Regions from separate parts of the Paenibacillus sp. genome, predicted to be linked through region 4. Evidence: riboswitches for the same ligand, from Rfam matches in the RefSeq annotation. Region 4 holds a riboswitch; each other region holds the start of a gene.

Region 1 (4,210 bases), on a different contig from region 4:
GGATCAAATGTGCCGTTCGACCCTTGCACGATTCCGGCGCGAGCGGCGGCATTGACCCAAGGAGCCGCCCAGTGCGAGGCGGCGACGTCGGTGAACGACTGGCCCCCGTCCGTCTCCGGCTCAATGCCCATTGCGCCAAGCAGCATTTTCGTAAACTGCGCTCGCGTCAGCGTCGCGTCCGGCGCGAACCGAGTCGCTTCCATACCGTTCACGATTTCTAACGCAGCCAATATTTCGACGGGACGTTCCGCCCAGTGTCCGACCGTATCGGAGAAGGCGACGTCGTAGACGAATGCCGCGTATGTGCCGGACCTCGTGAGCGATGCTCGAATTTCGAATGTTTCGGCATCCGCCGTTCCGCCGATCCGCTTCCACTCTTTGGCCTCCGCTTCCCATCTATAAATCGACATCTTTTCCCGCTCTTCCTCCGACCAGCGCAGCCCGTCGAACTTGAGCGCCAACTCCGCAGGCTTGTCCTTCGGCAGCGTTCGCCCGTCCAAATCGACACGCCACGCGAGGGTCGCCCCGCGTTTCACCCCGAGCTCGGTCTTCGCTTCGTTCGGCGCTTGTATAACGGCATCCATTTCGAAGCGAGCCTCGACCTCCGATTCCAGAGCACCGGCCGGAATAACCAGCCGGGCCGTTCCGTCCTTCGACGTAAGCACAGCCCCCATCGGTCCCGCCCGCACCGGCGACGCCTCCGCCTTCCGTTCCGTTGTCGCGGACAGCGAATCGCGGTCCCTGCTCTCGCCTTCGGTCCTCTCGGCAGGAGCGGGTGCCGACATTTCCAGCGAACGCGCCACCAGCCGCCCATCGGCCGCCTTCATAATCAGACGGTCTCCCGCGAAAGACACCGTATGAATGACATGATCCCCGCGCGCAACTTCATAGGTTTGTTTCGCCGTCAGATCGACGCCCGTTAGTCGGGGCGTTCCGGCATTCCACTCCACCCAAGCCGCATGTCCGTCGCCGAGGTACAGATTCGGGTACTCCACTTCCTTTTTCGACTTTGTCGTCAAGTCGACCGGCGCGGCGCCCGCATCGCTTGGATCCAGGAGGACATACTTGGTGCGGTTGTCGAGATCGCTTTCCTTCCATAGCACCTGCTTTCCGTTATAAGTCAACTCGGCAGGATACAAGTGATATGGAAGATCTACTAAACTCTTCGTTTCCCCGGTTATCAAGTGATGCAAGGCGATATCTCCGTCGCCGGTAATAAAAGCGATATTTCCGTTCACGACCGTAGGCTTGGTACCAAGACCGAGCGGCGTTTCCTTCCTTGCCGATAAATCGTAAGCGTACATCTCGCCCTTCCACGTCTGATACCATGCGACATGATCCCCCGACACGCTGAGGCCGACGTGCGGCGCAATGACCGAAGACAACTTTACTTCCTCTTGCGAATTCATATAATACGCGAGCACATCCCACATCCCCGAACCGGAACCCAGATACTTCTTGTCGATCCATACGACGACGACCTCGCCCGACGAGGTGACCGTCACGCGCGGCAAATCCTTCATGGACGGGTAGTTTGTAACTTGTTTCTCCACCCCGGTGGATAAATTCCGATAGAAAATATTTTGGCGTCCCTTTCCGTCCTCCTCGTACCACACCATGTGCTCGCCCGAGATGTACGTGCCTTCCCCCGCCTTGCTCGCGACCGGCTCGTCCGTAACCGCGAACGAAGTGTCCGCGTACGCGACGAAAGCGGCGCCCCCACACACTGCCGTTAAACACAAGCCAATCGCGAACCTTCGTGCGAACTTCGGCAACAACCTTCTACCCATGTCTTCCTCTCTCCCCTGCCTTGCAAAAATAAAAAGCTCCCGAGGCCATGGTCAGGCGCTCAGGAGCGTAGATAAGCAGAAAGCGGCTACGACATTGTTCCTTGAGCAACCTGGCGATCTTTTCCCTGCTCGGGCAGGGAGGAAGACCCATGGCTTTGCGTCATCGTCTTTCGACGATTTTGCCTTTGTTCCAAAAGAACTACGAAAATTGTAGCTTTCGGCAATAGAATAGTGGAAAACTTTGCCGTAATCAATTAAAAATTTCATAATTTTGGCGATTTTTGCTCCTTCGGTCATGCAACCAATGTCCTCGGGAGCATCGGTGGACGCCATCTGCAAACAAAAAAGCCCCGAAGCCGGAGCGGCTTCAAGGCCCTTCATATCCTTCTTTACTTCTGCGTAACCTCGCTGTGCACCGTCAGCTCGCCGTCCTTCTCGTCGATGAGGACGGTGTCGCCTTTCTTGATCGTGCCGCGGAGCAGCTCCTCCGACAGGCGATCCTCGATGTGCTTTTGGATCGCGCGGCGCAACGGACGCGCGCCGTACGTCGGGTCGTAGCCTTCCTTCGCGAGAAACTTCTTCGCCGAGTCCGTCAGCGAGAAGTCGATCTCCTGCTGCTTCAGGCGCTTCCGCAGCTCTTCGGACATGAGCGAGACGATTTGGGCGATGTGCGTTTCGTCGAGCGGGTGGAACACGATCGCTTCGTCGATCCGGTTCAGGAACTCCGGACGGAAGCTCTTCTTGAGCTCGCCGAGCACCTTCTCGCGCATCGCTTCGTATTGGTTCTTCGTCTGCGCTGCCGCGTCGCCGGCCGTGAAGCCGAGCGTCGCGCCTTTCTTGATCGTATCCGCGCCGACGTTCGACGTCATGATGATCAAGGTGTTGCGGAAGTCGACCGTGCGGCCTTTGGAGTCCGTCAGCCGTCCGTCTTCCAGCACCTGAAGCAGGATGTTGAACACTTCCGGATGCGCCTTCTCGATTTCGTCGAGCAGGACGACGCTGTACGGCTTCCGGCGCACCTTCTCCGTCAGCTGGCCGCCTTCTTCGTAACCGACGTATCCCGGAGGCGCCCCTACGAGACGGGACGTGGAGTGCTTCTCCATGTACTCCGACATGTCGATGCGGATGACGGCGTTCTCGTCGCCGAACATCGCTTCCGCGAGCGCGCGGGCGAGCTCCGTTTTGCCGACGCCCGTCGGGCCGAGGAAGATGAAGGAGCCCATCGGGCGCTTCGGATCCTTAAGGCCTGCGCGGGAGCGGCGGACGGCGCGGGAGATCGACTTGACCGCTTCGTCTTGGCCGATGACGCGGTTATGCAGGATCTCTTCCATTTTCAGCAGGCGTTCGGTTTCTTCTTCGGCGAGCTTGACGACCGGAATGCCGGTCCAGCTCGCGACGACCTGGGCGATATCGTCCGGCGTCACTTCGGAGTCCGTGCGGCCTTGCTTCTCTTTCCACTCGTTCTTCGTTTCCTCGAGCTCGTCGCGCAGCTTCTGCTCCGTGTCGCGGAGCGCGGCCGCCTTCTCGAACTCTTGGCTCTGCACCGCGGCGTCCTTCTCCTTGCGGATGTCTTCGAGACGCGATTCGAGCTGCTTCAAATTCGGCGGAACCGTGTACGTGCGCAGGCGCACCTTCGAGCCCGCCTCGTCGATCAGGTCGATCGCCTTGTCCGGCAAGAACCGGTCGCTGATATAGCGATCGGACAAGCGCACCGCTTGCTCGAGCGCCTCGTCCGTAATTTTCACGCGGTGATGCGCTTCGTACCGGTCGCGCAGGCCGCGGAGGATCAGGATCGCTTCGTCCACCGTCGGCTCGTCGACCGTGATCGGCTGGAAGCGGCGCTCGAGCGCGGCGTCCTTCTCGATGTACTTGCGGTACTCGTCGAGCGTCGTCGCGCCGATGCACTGCAGCTCGCCGCGCGCCAGCGCCGGCTTCAGGATGTTCGACGCGTCGATCGCGCCTTCCGCGCCGCCCGCGCCGATGAGCGTGTGCAGCTCGTCGATGAACAGGATGATGTTGCCCGCTTGGCGGATCTCATCCATGATTTTCTTCAGGCGATCTTCGAATTCGCCGCGGTATTTCGTGCCCGCCACGACGGAGCCCATATCGAGCGTCATGACGCGCTTGTCGCGCAGCGTCTCCGGAATTTCGTTCGCCACGATGCGCTGGGCGAGACCTTCCGCGACGGCCGTCTTGCCGACGCCCGGCTCGCCGATGAGCACCGGATTGTTTTTCGTCCGGCGGCTGAGCACCTGGATGACGCGCTCGATTTCTTTCGCGCGGCCGATGACCGGGTCGAGGTTGCCTTCCTTCGCGACCGCCGTCAAATCGCGCGCCAGGGAATCGAGCGTCGGCGTGTTGACGTTCGCCGGCGTGCCGCTGTGGCTGCCGGACGACGCTTCGCTGCTGCCGAGCAGCTG
Region 2 (4,210 bases), on a different contig from region 4:
GCAAAGGAGGAGAGGCGCATGTTCGAGGCGTTGTTTCCCGGCGGGGGCTCGTGGCTGGCCGGGGCGAGCGGCTTCGCGGAGCGGTGGTGGTGGCTCGCCGCGGCCGGCTTGATCGCGTACGGGGCGTGGCGCTCGCATTGGCGCAGCCGGTACGTTCGCCGCATGCGGCAAACGTTCGAACTGACGAACCTGTACGTGAGGCCCCGCAAAGACAAGCTGTTCCCGCTGCTGCTGTCGCTGTCCGCCACGGAGGACGACCTGTACTATGTGTTCCGTTACCGCCTGAGGCCGGGCATGTCGGTCGCCCAATTCGAAGAGAAGAAAAAAATGTTCGAGGCGGCGTTCCATGCGGAAACGAAGGTGTTCGGCAAAGGCGGCGTCGTTACGATTAAAGTGAAAAAGCGGCCCTATCCCGTCACGACGCCGGCGGACCAAGCGATGTGACGGCGAAGGCGCCGCTTAAAGATTCCGGATCGTCCAATCGATCGGCTCGCGCCCCTGGGCGGAAAGCCACGCGTTGATGCGGGAAAACGGCTTGCTGCCGAAAAACCCGCGATGCGCCGACAGCGGGCTCGGGTGCGGCGAACGGATGACGAGATGCTTCCCGCCGTCGATGCGGGCGCCTTTCGCCTGGGCGTGGCTTCCCCAGAGGACGAACGCGAGCGGCTCCTCGCGCGCGTTGAGCGCCTCGACGACGCGGTCCGTGAACGTCTCCCAGCCTTGTCCCTTATGCGAGTTCGGCTCCCCTTCGCGCACGGTCAGCACCGCGTTGAGCAGCAGCACGCCCTGCTCCGCCCACGAAGCCAAGTGGCCGTGATTCGGGATCGGCGCGCCGACGTCGTCTCTCAACTCTTTGAAAATATTTTGCAGCGACGGCGGCGACGGCACGCCGGGCTTCACGGAAAAGCTAAGCCCGTGCGCCTGCCCCGGCCCGTGATACGGGTCCTGCCCGAGGATGACGACCTTGGTCGATCCGTACGGCGTCGCGTGCAGCGCATTGAAAATGTCGTGCGGTTCCGGATAAATCGTCTTCGTTCGATATTCCTCTTTGAGAAATGCTCGAAGCCGCAAATAGTACGGCTGCTCGAATTGGTCGCCTACCTGCTGCTCCCAATCGTTCCGCAAAATGCCCATCCGTCGCAGCCTCCTATTCTAAATAGACCGGCGTGCCGGTCCAATCCCAAAGCCACGAACCCAGCGTCCCCGCGAGCGTTGCCGTCGCAAGGAGCCAAAACGCCCGCTTCAGCCACCTTCTCCGCCGGTCCCGAATTTGCCGTTTGACGACGGTTCGCGATAACGACACGGAAATCACCTGCCTTCAAGATTTTGCCGCGCATGTATGGTAAAATGCCAGTAACTCGCCGGGCGTGTAACGCGCCTTATACTTTACCATCCTAACAAACGAGAAGCGAGAGAGAAAGACTTGTTTTGCTCAGTTTTGCGCATAATCGGAGGAGAGAAAAGCTGATGATTCGAGCCGTAATTTTCGATTTCGACGGTACGATTTTGGATACGGAATCCGTATGGTACGAGAGCTTCAGGGAAACGCTCGCCGAACACGGCGTCGAGCTGCCGCTGTCCGTCTTCGCCCAAGGCATCGGCACCTACGACGACGGCATGTTCCGCTATATCATGGAGAAGGTCGGTTCGGAGGAAGTGTTGGACGGCATCAAGAAGGCCGCGATTCTGCGCCACCACGAGAAAGCGGCCGCGCTGCGGCCGAGGGAAGGCGTCGTTAGCTATTTGCGGGAGGCGCGCGAGCTCGGGCTGCGGATCGGGCTCGCCACGAGCAGCCCGCGTTCTTGGGTCGAACCTTTCCTGGAAACGCATGAGTTGGCCGACTTTTTCGAAACGCTGTGCACCCAAGACGACGTCGAACGGGTGAAGCCCGACCCGGCCTTATACCGGCTCGCCGCGGAGCGGCTCGGCGTCGCGCCGGAAGAAGCGGTCGCCTTCGAGGATTCCGCCAACGGCGCGCGGTCCGCGGTCGCGGCCGGCGTCCGCTGCGTCATCGTGCCGAACCCGATGACGGAGGCGCTGCAGTTCGAGCGCTACGACGCCCGGCTCCGGTCGTTCGAGGAGAAGCCGCTCGCGCAATTGCTCGACTCGCTGGGGTAACCCCCCGGCGAGCGTTCGATTGCAAAATTCGACACCGCCGTCCCCCGCCGGAGCATGACGGACAACCCCCATGTAAATAGGAAATAAGACCCTGAAAACCAGCGCTTTCATCCCGCAAAAATAATGCCAACGCCCGATTTTTCCACGTCTATCTTCATACTTCCGCTCTAAAATACCAATTGTTGACTGTCGAATAAAATGCGCTTATAATCAACATTACCTACAAAAAATCGACAACATTCGAAATCGCTCTATCAACCAAATATATCACTGCTTCGATAATGGCAAATCCGTCGAAAGGCGGAGACGCAAAGCCTCGGACCTAAGGATGACGAATCTATGGTGGCCGGGTTACCGAAAAGTAGGGATTAGGGCAGAAACTATCCCGCTGGGGTAGTTTCTTTTATTTTCGGAAAGGAAGGTATATGCCCTATGGCCTTATCGGAACAGGACATGATCCGGCTGATCAACAAGCTGGATCTCGGCGGCCTCGAAGCGGAGGAAAGCGCGCCCGACGATCCCTCCCTCCGCTTCGGCATGAGCGCCGCCAAAATCGAGAACGGGGACATTCGCCTCGTCCCCGACGAACAGAACAGCCCCGTCATCCTCGAAGCCGTCGATCCGGTCGAGCTTCGCGTCAATGGCGTGCCGAGGAAGGGGCGCGTCGTCGTTCATCCGGATGACGAGATCGAATGGTCCGTCGCGCCGGAGCCCCTGTTTCGAATCGAAATCGCCGACGACCGCATGACTGCATGGTTTCATCTCTTCGCGAAGCGGCGCTTCGCCTGGAAACTGCTGGACCAAGAAGCGAGCGGCGAGCTCGTCGTCGAAGCCGTCGAAGACCCCGAACGCGTCGTGCAGGAGCTCGAGCTGAGCGACGTCCAAACCGTACTCCACGAAAAAAAATTGTTCTCGTACAACCGCAGGGCGATCGAAGCGGAGCTGCTGCAGCCGACGCACAAGCCGGTCGTCATCGCGGAGGGCCGTCCCCCGGTACAAAGCCGAGACGCCCAAATCGAACTGCTCTTCAACGAGAAGGTAGAAAGCAGTTTCGAGGAAGTGAACGGCTCGATCGACTTCCGCAATCATTTGAAGATCCCATCCGCGCAGAAGGGCGAAACCGTCGCCCGCAAAATACCTATGATCGCAGGGGAGGCCGGTTATGATATTTTCGGCTCGGTCATCGAGCCGAGACCAGCGAAGGATTTGATCCTCGTCGCCAAGGACCACACGCAGATCGTGGACGGCACGAACGTCATCGCGTTGAAAGAAGGCCGTCCGCGCATTACGGGCGGAGGACGCATCAAGCTGGTCAGCATCAACCCGTTTTACGTCGTTCCGGGGAACGTCGACTTGAAGACGGGCAACATCTTTTTCTCCGGCGACGTGTACGTCTACGGCGACGTCACGGACGGCATGGTCGTCGAAGCGCTGGGCAACGTCCATGTGTTCGGCAGCGTGTATAACGCCACGGTCACGGCGACCGGCAGCATTTTCATCAAAGGCAACGTCATCGGCGGCAAGCTGTACTCCGGCCACTTCGGCGTGCTGTACAACCGGCTGTACAACTTCACGAAAAAATTGAACGAGCAGCTGCTCTCGCTGCGCAACGCGTGGAAAATGCTCACCGACACGCTCGCTTCCCGCGGGGCGTCGGTTCCCTCCGGGCAATCGCTCCAGCTGCTGGCGGACACGAAATTCAAGGACATCCCGGTATGCGCGAAGGAGATACTGGGCTGCATCGCGACGATCCAGAACATTCAAAGCGGACATTTGGAGACGCTGAAGCAGCGGCTGCTCGCGCTCCTTCGTCCCTCCTGCTTCCTTCAGGTCGATCCGATCGCGTTCTTGAACGAGCTTCAGCAGATGCTCGGCGAAACGTCCGAAACGATCAAACGGAGCGAGGAAACCGTCGTGCAGATGGATATTCCGAAATGCCAGCTGTCCACGGTCATGTCCAACGGGGATATTCTGATCCGGAAAGAGGGCGTGCTCCAGAGCCAGCTGTATTCGAAAAACAATATCGTGTTTTACCAAAACGAAGCGGTGTGCAAAGGCTCGCAGCTGGAAGCCGGCAATACGATTTCGGCCA
Region 3 (4,210 bases), on a different contig from region 4:
ACGAGAATGACGACGCGGCCTTCGAGCAGCATGGCGGCGGCCGTGTCGGGCCTTTCGGTGTACTGCATTTGCGGGAACGGGGAATGCGGATCGTCCTCGATGCACTCCTCGATATATCCGCTTTCCAGCACGCCGTCGATCCGTATGGAGCGAATGCGCTGCATCGCTTCCGCGACGACGCCGGGGTTCGCGACGCCCTGCAGGTAAGCGACGATGACATTCGTATGCGTGCGCTCTCCGACGCGAAGGGAGACCATTTTCAGATCCGTCGTCTTGATCTTGAGCCGCAGCAGCGACGTGTTGACTTGAATGTCCTCCGTGAACGATTCTTTCGGTCCGCGGATGCTCACTTCCGTCGTAGATTCCTGCACCGCTCGCCGGGTGGCGCCCGGCACGCGCAGCGCGATCGCTTCGGCAATGCCGTCGACGAGCAGCGCCGCGCCGCCTTCGGTCACCTCCGCGATGACCGCGTCCAACGTCTCGGCGACGGACGCCGCCGCCACCGACAGCAGGTGCTCGTTCAATCGGGAGGCGGCCGAACCGTTCCCCCCGGCGGATACCGCGCCGTCCAAGAACGGGCGGAGCGCATGCTCGCTCAGCTCTTTCGTCTCCGCCAGACCGGCAATATAAACGAGGCATGCTTTCGTCCCGTTCTCCGATTCCAGCATGCGGAAGACGACGTCGTCGCAGTTCGAGAACGCTTCCCGCACCGCTTCCACGTTCCGATCCAAGCGATCGACCAGCGCGGCGGAGGACGGCTTCGTCGAGGTTCCTTCTTTACTGGTTAAGCGATCTTTGATCCCGCCGTCTCGCATCATCTGACATCCCTTATCCGCTATAGTCGTACCCAAAGTTTGTCAATCCGCTTCCTTTTTTATGCAAACGGAGGCAATTAGACGGGGAACCAAAATGCGCCCCCGAAATTTAGTCTCGGTACCAAACTTGACCGAATCGTATTTCGGCGGTTGCCGCATCCCGATATAATGAAACCAGTTTCGAACGAAAGGCGAGGATGTCGATGGAACGCTCATTAGGATGGATGGCGCCGGTACGCAAGCGGGATGCCGCCGCCGGCAGGCCGTGACCGCGGCGGGGAAGGCGGACCCGTGGGGAGCGGTATGCGCGCCTGACGTTCGAAGGGACCCGATCGGTCATGGCGTACTGAACGCTCTGACGTTCGCGGCGAAGGACGTGTTCGAGGTTCGAGGCTACACCGCCGGCGCGGGCCATCCGGATTGGAAGCGGACGCACGCCCCCTCGGCACGCGACGCGGAAGCGATTGTGCGGCTGCTGCGCGCGGGCGCCCGGCTCACGGGCATGACGCATACCGATGAGCTGATGTACAGCTTGAACGGCGAGAATTACCACTACGGCACGCCGGTAAATCCGAAGGCGCCGGAGCATATTCCCGGCGGGTCGTCCAGCGGCTCGGCTTCGGCCGTCGCCGGGGAGCTGACGGATTTCGCCATCGGCACCGATACGGGCGGGTCCGTGCGCGTGCCGTCCGCGTATTGCGGCATTTACGGGTTCCGGCCGACGCACGGCGCCGTGTCCGAGGACGGCGTCATTCCGCTCGCGCCGTCGTTCGATACGGTCGGCTGGATGGCGCGGGACGCGCGCACGCTGGAAGCTGTCGGCGCAGCGCTGCTGGAGCAGCCGGACGACGCGGCGCCGTTCCGCCGGGCGATCATGCCGCTCGACGCCTGCGCGCTGCTCGCGCCGGAGTGCGAGCCGACGCTGCTGGGTCTCGTTCGCGAGCTCGCGGCGCGCGCCGATTCGCAAGAGGAGACGACGCTCGCGCCGGAGGGGCTCGAGGAATGGATGCGCGCGTTCCGGATTTTGCAGGCGTCGGAAATATGGCGGACGCACGGCGCTTGGATCGAACGGGTGAAGCCGCGCTTCGGTCCCGGCATCGCCGAGAGGTTCGCGTGGGCGAGCACGGTCGACGACGCCGCGAGCGCGGCGAAGACGGCGATGCGCTCGGTCATTCGCGAACGGCTCGTCGACGTTCTCGGCGAAGACGGCGTTCTCGTTCTGCCGACGACGCCGGGTCCCGCGCCGCGGCGGGGAGCGGGCGGAGAAGCGCTGGAGCGGCTGCGCAGCCGAACGCTGCAGCTGTGCTGCATCGCGGGCCTCGCCGGATTGCCCCAGGCGACGCTGCCGTGGGGCGACGTCGGCGGCTTGCCGGTCGGCGTATCCGTCGTCGCGGGCCCCGGGCAAGATCGAAGGCTGCTCCGATGGCTTCGACAAATCGCGGACGAGCGGACGCAGCTGACATAATTTACGCGATTCAAAATGATGGTTCCCCGTCTTGTGCGGCGGCGAATCGCCCCCTATAATGAAGTCTGCGATATAGCGGGATGCGAAGAAGCCTGCCCTGTACATGGACACTTAGGGTATGCGGAGCGAATAGTGTAACCGGCCCTCTTAGCGACATCGACCTAAGAGGAGACAACCAGATGAAAATCATTCAGAACGGAACATGGGCAAGCAAAGTCGGGGCGGCCGGATTGGCCGGCTTCATGCTGTTCGGCTGCGGCGCGGGCGCGCTGGACGCCGCGGCGGCCGCGAAAACGGCGGCGGAAGCCAAGGAGACAGGCAGGACGGAACAGCAGCGCATGACGGGCGCGATCAGCCCGGATTTCATTCCGACGCTCGCTCACTACGCGACCGACGTCGTGCTCACGGGCACCGTCACGATCGACGGTCCGAAGCTCGTGCTGCTCGTCAACGGACAAGACGTCAGCGCATCGGCGCAGCTTACGAAAATCGGCGATCGAACGTGGACGTACCGCTACCCGACGTCCGTCGGCTCGCAAACCGGCGACGTGGCGTTCAATGTCGACGCATATACGGTTTACATGAACGGCAAGACGGCGGGCGCCGTCCATACGCGGGCCGCATCCGCGGCCGCGCAAGTCGTGCACGTGCCGTTCATTAAGTATTACGAATATACGAATCTCTCTTGGGACGCGTACGACCGCGTATCGAATTTGTTCTCGTTCTCGTACCAATTGGTGAAAGTGTGGGACGACGAGGTGAGGGAGGTCGTGGCGGAGCCGACCTTGGCGCAGGTTGCGGGGGACGCGGTATACGCCGCATCGGGCTTCGAAATCGCGCCTCCGGTCGTGCTGCGGGACTTCGCGCTGACCGCCGCGGAGCCGGTATGGACGTACGAAGCGCCGACGTACAGCGTCGACTTCGCCGTCGAGAAGACGTACAGCAACGGCGCGAAGTCGTCGGAGACGGTGCAGCGCGCGGGCTTACTGCCGGGGACGTCCACCGACGTGACGGTAACGCTGGAAGGATGGACGAAGACGTTCACGCTCGCCGCTCCGGCCGCCCCGGCCGCTCCGGCGCCGTCGATTCCGGCCGAAACGACGGGCGTCGTGGACGAAAGCGGCATCGAGTCCACGTGGACCGGAACGTCGGCGAACGGCGGCAACGTGCAGCAAAACTACACGCTGCGCTACACGATCAACGGCACGTCGTTCGAGCAGAAGCTGCAAACGAATTTCACCAAGAACGGAACCGGTTTTACGACGCAGCAGCTTGTGTATCTGGCGAGCTACGAAGGTCAGACGGTGAAAATCGTCTACGCGCTGCCGTTCGTTCAGCCGGCTTCCTTGAATGACAACACGACGAACAAATCGTAAACCCTTTTGACCCAAGAGGCCTGCGGAACCGATCCGCAGGCCTCGCCTTTACTATGTGAGGAGTGGACCGAGATGCAGCAAACGTTCAAAGGTACGAAAGCGATGGTCGTCAGCCCCCATTACTTGGCTTCGGCGGCGGGAGCGCGCGCGCTCGCTCGAGGCGGCAACGCGTTCGATGCCGCGGTGGCGGTCAGCGCGTGTTTGGCGGTCGTCTATCCTCATATGACGGGGCTCGGCGGCGATGCGTTCTGGCTCGTCTGCCGCGCCGGGGAAGGAAAGGTGCGGGCGTACAACGCAAGCGGGCGTTCCGCATACGCCGCTACCCTTGCCCGTTACGCCGGACTCGACGCCATACCGGTACGCGGGCCTCTGGCCGCTTTGACAGTGCCGGGCATGGTCGACGGCTGGGACGCCGTGCTTCGGCAGTACGGGCGTCTCGGCCTCGCCGAAGCGCTTGAGCCGGCCATCGCGTACGCGGCGGACGGATTTCCGCTGTCCGCGGACCAGCACGCGAACACGGCGGCGCACGCTTCGGTATTGGAACGATACCCGTC
Region 4 (4,210 bases):
CGCCGGACGAGGAGATCGACTTGCGACTGGCAAGGCATCGAGGCGATCGTTCCCTGCCCGTCGCGGTATGTGCCGTCGTATGTCGCGATCACGGCGGCTCCGAACTTTTCCAGCAACGCGGATTCGTAAAACTTTGTTCTCGCCTGCGTCATCATGACATTCTCGAGCAGCCGCTTCTCCTGAATTGCCGATTCCAAGTATTCCGACTCCGGCGCAGGCAAGAAATCCGCGATCGTTCTCACGATGTCGACCAACTTCGGATCTAGAACGTTTGAGGACAGTGCTTGGTAAAGGACTGCCGGATCCCCGCCTTTTTTCCCGTACACAATATGGTCATACTCGTTCGCAGCCGCGATAATGCGGGCGCCGAGCGGGATGTCTTCGTTTTTTTTGCCTTCGGGGAACCCGCCGCCGTCCCATCGTTCGTGATGGTAACGGATATATTCGGCCGCTTTAGCCAGACCGGAAATGTCTTTGATCATCTCCGCTCCGAACTCCGGGTGCTTGCGGTATTCCTTTTCCTCCTCCAGCGTCATTGGGCCTTTCTTCTGGAAGATTTTACTGTTGATCTGCCCTTTGCCGATGTCATGCAGCAGGGCCGCGTAATGAATCGCGTCAACTTCTTCTTGCGGCAGCTTCAACCTCTCGGCGATTTGCCGAGCCAGCCTGCCCGTCCGTGTCGCATGCCCCGCTCCGGTGGAAAGCTTGTCTTCGTTCAGGTGCATAAGCGATTCCAGCGAGCGCAGGTACGTCTTGCGCAGACGGATGAACATACCGAAAGCGTGGCGGAGCGCAAAGAAGAAAACGAATAAAAATATAGTTTCGACCCAAAATTGAGTTTGGTTCGATTGATCATAGATCATAGCAAGTCGGAAACTAAAGATGATCGTTACGGTGTAGCTAATTAAAATGTCTTTAAAGGAATCGCGCCAAACGGCGAAATAATTTTTCTTCTTCAACGTTGCAAGGATTATGAAGAGCAACCCTAAGCTAACGACAAAGTAAGTTGAAATGACCGCCAGACCAACCGGTATTTCATGCCAACCGAACTCCCCTTCTACACCTTCCAATCTTACTAACACAAGACTGGCAGCAGCGAGCGAAATGGTATATTGTCCGACGTTGAACAATACATGTTTCAACTCCACTTTATGGACCAATATGGAGATTACCAAGGCGGTTATTACTTCAACCGCTAACGCTTCCGGCACGCCGTAGCTGAAAAGCACGCCGAAGGTGATGATGCTGCCGCCCCCGAAAACAGTACCGTTCGGCAACTCTACCATATAAATTTCAAGCAACCCGGCCAACGCCGCCAGCGCGGCAATCTCTAGCAAATGCCGTTGTTCGATACCGGGAATAATTAGTACTAACCCAGTCATGCCGAGTGCAAAAACCGTATATATGTACACTTGCAACAGTTTTGGCATGACGCGTTCACTACCTTTACATAAAAATTAGGGCGCAGGTATTATACAGAATAAGTTATTTTTAGGAATGATTACTTAACCCAAGGGAAACCCGCAACAGCGGAAAGCACCAAAGCAGCCGTCGTCAACCAGAACAACCAGTTCTTTTTCATGGAGGCGTCACCTCCCTTCCTTGCATATCCTACGCCCTAAACCGGTAAACGAATTGAACCTTACGATGACTCAACCATTCGTCTATATAAAAATCGGGAAATCCCGAGAGTCATGAGAAGATCGCCTACGCTGACAATGCGGCTGCTTAACGCGTATGGCGGCTTCAGAGGAATAACGTCCGACAGGAGCGGCAAGTAGGAAGCTTGCGTCAGAGGCTGGTGCTTCGTGACGCCTTCCTGCAAGGGAGCGATATATTCATCCAGCCCCGCCCATTCCAGCGCCGCGAGGGATACCGGCATTCTGCCGTCGTTCAAAGCAATGACGGCAAAGTTCAGCAGCAGCCCCGCACCGAATGCGAGGAAGCCGGGCAGATGCCGGTTTTGCCAGCAGCAATATGCGAGAACGAGATAGGAAAGCGAGATCCAGATCGGAAACGTGTCATGCACGAAAGGAATGCGGTCGTAGAGCAGCATGGCGGCCGTTTGGACCAAAAAGCAGGCGATGATCGGCAACGGGTGGCGGAACTCCGTCCGCTGCAGTCGCCGCAGCGATCCCCCGCGCAGAAAAGCGAGTGCGACGGCGATCAGCGCAATTTCATATACCATACTCCCCCACCCTTATCTGTGAAAGTAAAAAATCCGCCCCGAAAAAGGGCGGATTTCCGCTTCCTTTCTTCGGCAACCCGGCTGCCATAGCAATCGCTTTAGGCCCGTGGCTTTGCGTCCCCGCTTTTCAGTCGGGTTAGCCATTATCGAAAAAGATCGAAATTCGAATTTGTGTAATTTTGCTTGACGGATCTTCCCAGTAAGAAGCCTCTAAGGCTTTTATCTTAAATTAATATACAAATTTCGTCAATATTCTTCAAAATTTTACATATTTCTTTCGTTTTTTATATTCTCTACACAAATAACTATGCATGATTTGGATGAAAGTTGGTATCACCCAACGTTCCTATTCCCGAGACAGGCACTTATTTCCTAGTTCCTAGGTTGGCTTCCTACTCGACATTCCTGCAATATAGAGACTCGGTTCCTATGCCGATCCGGCGGAGCCTGCCCGCTTCGGCAAGCCGGCGAAGCGCCGTGGACAGCTCGTCGTGCCCTACCCCCAACACCAGCACAAGGTGCTCCGCCGTGACGTAAGCATATGGGTTCAGCTCAAAAAATCGCTCGCAATCTTGAAGCGTGTTCGTCGATGCGTTCACGGCCATTCTCCTTGCTTCCTAGACGATCCTCTTCTCGTTGCGTTCGCCCGTTTCGACTTCGATAGTAGTCGACGACGACTTCGTCCAACTGTTGACTAATCGCCACGACGGCCGGATGCGACAGCTTGCCGCATGTTTCGTACGCTTCCTTCAATCGGACGAGCAGGTTCCGAACGTCGCCCTCCGTCATCGATCGACTCCGTTCCCGAACGCCACGAAGCGGTGGAACGCTTGGACGACGTTCTCGTCGTAGCAGACGCCGCTCCATCGGTACAGTTCTTCCAACGCTGCCTCGCTCGACTTCGGCACATTGTACCCTCTATGCCCGACCATAGCGTCGTAGCTGTCCACGATCCGTACGATTCGGACATATAAATCCAATTCCTTGTCGGTCTTGGCGTACGGATATCCGCTGCCGTCCAAATTTTCATGATGAAACAAAATGATTTGCGAAAGCACATATCCTTCCTCGATTAAGCTCCTCAGCAGCTCGACCCCGCCATGGCAGTGCTCGCGAATCGCCGCCCATTCCCCCGCGTCGAGCGCGCCTCGTTTGTTTAAGACGGCGGCATCCACGTCCAGCTTCCCAATATCGTGCAGCAGCACCGAGCGAAAAAACGCGTCCCTCTCCCGTCCTGCAAGACCGAACGCTTCGGCGAGGGACAAGCTGTACAGCGCGACGCGAACGGAATGCTGAAACGTAGGGAGATGGTGGGTCGACAGCTTTTTCATGAAAAACGAACAGACGTCGCGCTTCATAAATTCGACGGCGTCGCGGTACACGTACGACGGGGCGAGCAAGGAAATCGTGGCCATGATCATTCTTCCTTCCGAACTTGGGATTCTATTAGCCATTGTGCACGAAGGCAACGCGCGCGCCTATCGCCTGATGTTCTCATTTCCCTCGTCCGGTCCAAGGCAGGAACGGTTTCCTACGCAAACAGCCGCCAGGCCCGATAACGGTCCTGACGGCTGCTGGAATTCCTACTTTTGGTACCCAAGCTGATAAATTTTGGCGATCGCTTGCGCGCGGTCGCTCACTTCGAGCTTATGGAAGATGTTCGTAATATGGTTCTTCACGGTATGCTCGCTAATATAAAGCGCTTCCCCGATTTCGCGGTTGCTGTGCCCCTTGACCATTAGCTCCAGCACGTCCAACTCCCGCGCCGACAGCTTGACGGTCTGCTTCAACGCTTCGAATCCGATTGGTTCCAGGGCGGCGTCCTTGCGCGAGATCGCGGGCAGCTCGAAGTCGACCGTCAGCCGGCGCGTCAAGAAGGCGGCGAACCGGCGTTTCAATTCCTCCTCCGCCTCGACCGGAGCGACGTCTTCGATCCGCTCGCCGCTTTCGACGTACGCGATGACGAGCGCCAAAATTTGTCCCGCCGTCGAACGGCCTCGGGCTTCGCCGGCCGCATCGGTC

What was found. A riboswitch is a leader RNA that binds a small molecule or an ion and turns the genes downstream of it on or off. The one in region 4 is predicted to bind cyclic di-GMP.
Region 1: linked by a shared signal. The riboswitch ahead of VE009_RS21580 (S-layer homology domain-containing protein) and the one ahead of VE009_RS25985 (DUF5317 domain-containing protein) in region 4 are both predicted to bind cyclic di-GMP.
Region 2: linked by a shared signal. The riboswitch ahead of VE009_RS08785 (FapA family protein) and the one ahead of VE009_RS25985 (DUF5317 domain-containing protein) in region 4 are both predicted to bind cyclic di-GMP.
Region 3: linked by a shared signal. The riboswitch ahead of VE009_RS22895 (hypothetical protein) and the one ahead of VE009_RS25985 (DUF5317 domain-containing protein) in region 4 are both predicted to bind cyclic di-GMP.

What each region holds. Positions count from the first base shown of each region.
Region 1 is NZ_DASQNA010000039.1:232,845-237,054, reverse strand. It holds gene VE009_RS21580 (S-layer homology domain-containing protein) at 1-1,790, opposite strand, end outside; cyclic di-GMP riboswitch class I at 1,892-1,984, opposite strand; gene VE009_RS21575 (ATP-dependent Clp protease ATP-binding subunit) at 2,180-4,210, opposite strand, start outside.
Region 2 is NZ_DASQNA010000017.1:91,547-95,756, reverse strand. It holds gene VE009_RS08805 (hypothetical protein) at 19-444, shown strand; gene VE009_RS08800 (uracil-DNA glycosylase) at 460-1,134, opposite strand; gene VE009_RS08795 (hypothetical protein) at 1,148-1,303, opposite strand; gene VE009_RS08790 (HAD family hydrolase) at 1,468-2,118, shown strand; cyclic di-GMP riboswitch class I at 2,392-2,477, shown strand; gene VE009_RS08785 (FapA family protein) at 2,551-4,210, shown strand, end outside.
Region 3 is NZ_DASQNA010000041.1:135,219-139,428, forward strand. It holds gene VE009_RS22885 (spore germination protein) at 1-818, opposite strand, end outside; gene VE009_RS22890 (amidase) at 1,036-2,280, shown strand; cyclic di-GMP riboswitch class II at 2,350-2,433, shown strand; gene VE009_RS22895 (hypothetical protein) at 2,460-3,656, shown strand; gene ggt (gamma-glutamyltransferase) at 3,729-4,210, shown strand, end outside.
Region 4 is NZ_DASQNA010000050.1:49,212-53,421, forward strand. It holds gene VE009_RS25980 (HD domain-containing phosphohydrolase) at 1-1,430, opposite strand, end outside; gene VE009_RS25985 (DUF5317 domain-containing protein) at 1,643-2,188, opposite strand; cyclic di-GMP riboswitch class I at 2,257-2,340, opposite strand; gene VE009_RS25990 (hypothetical protein) at 2,581-2,787, opposite strand; gene VE009_RS27315 (aspartyl-phosphate phosphatase Spo0E family protein) at 2,741-3,055, opposite strand; gene VE009_RS25995 (HD-GYP domain-containing protein) at 2,974-3,603, opposite strand; gene VE009_RS26000 (LuxR C-terminal-related transcriptional regulator) at 3,772-4,210, opposite strand, start outside.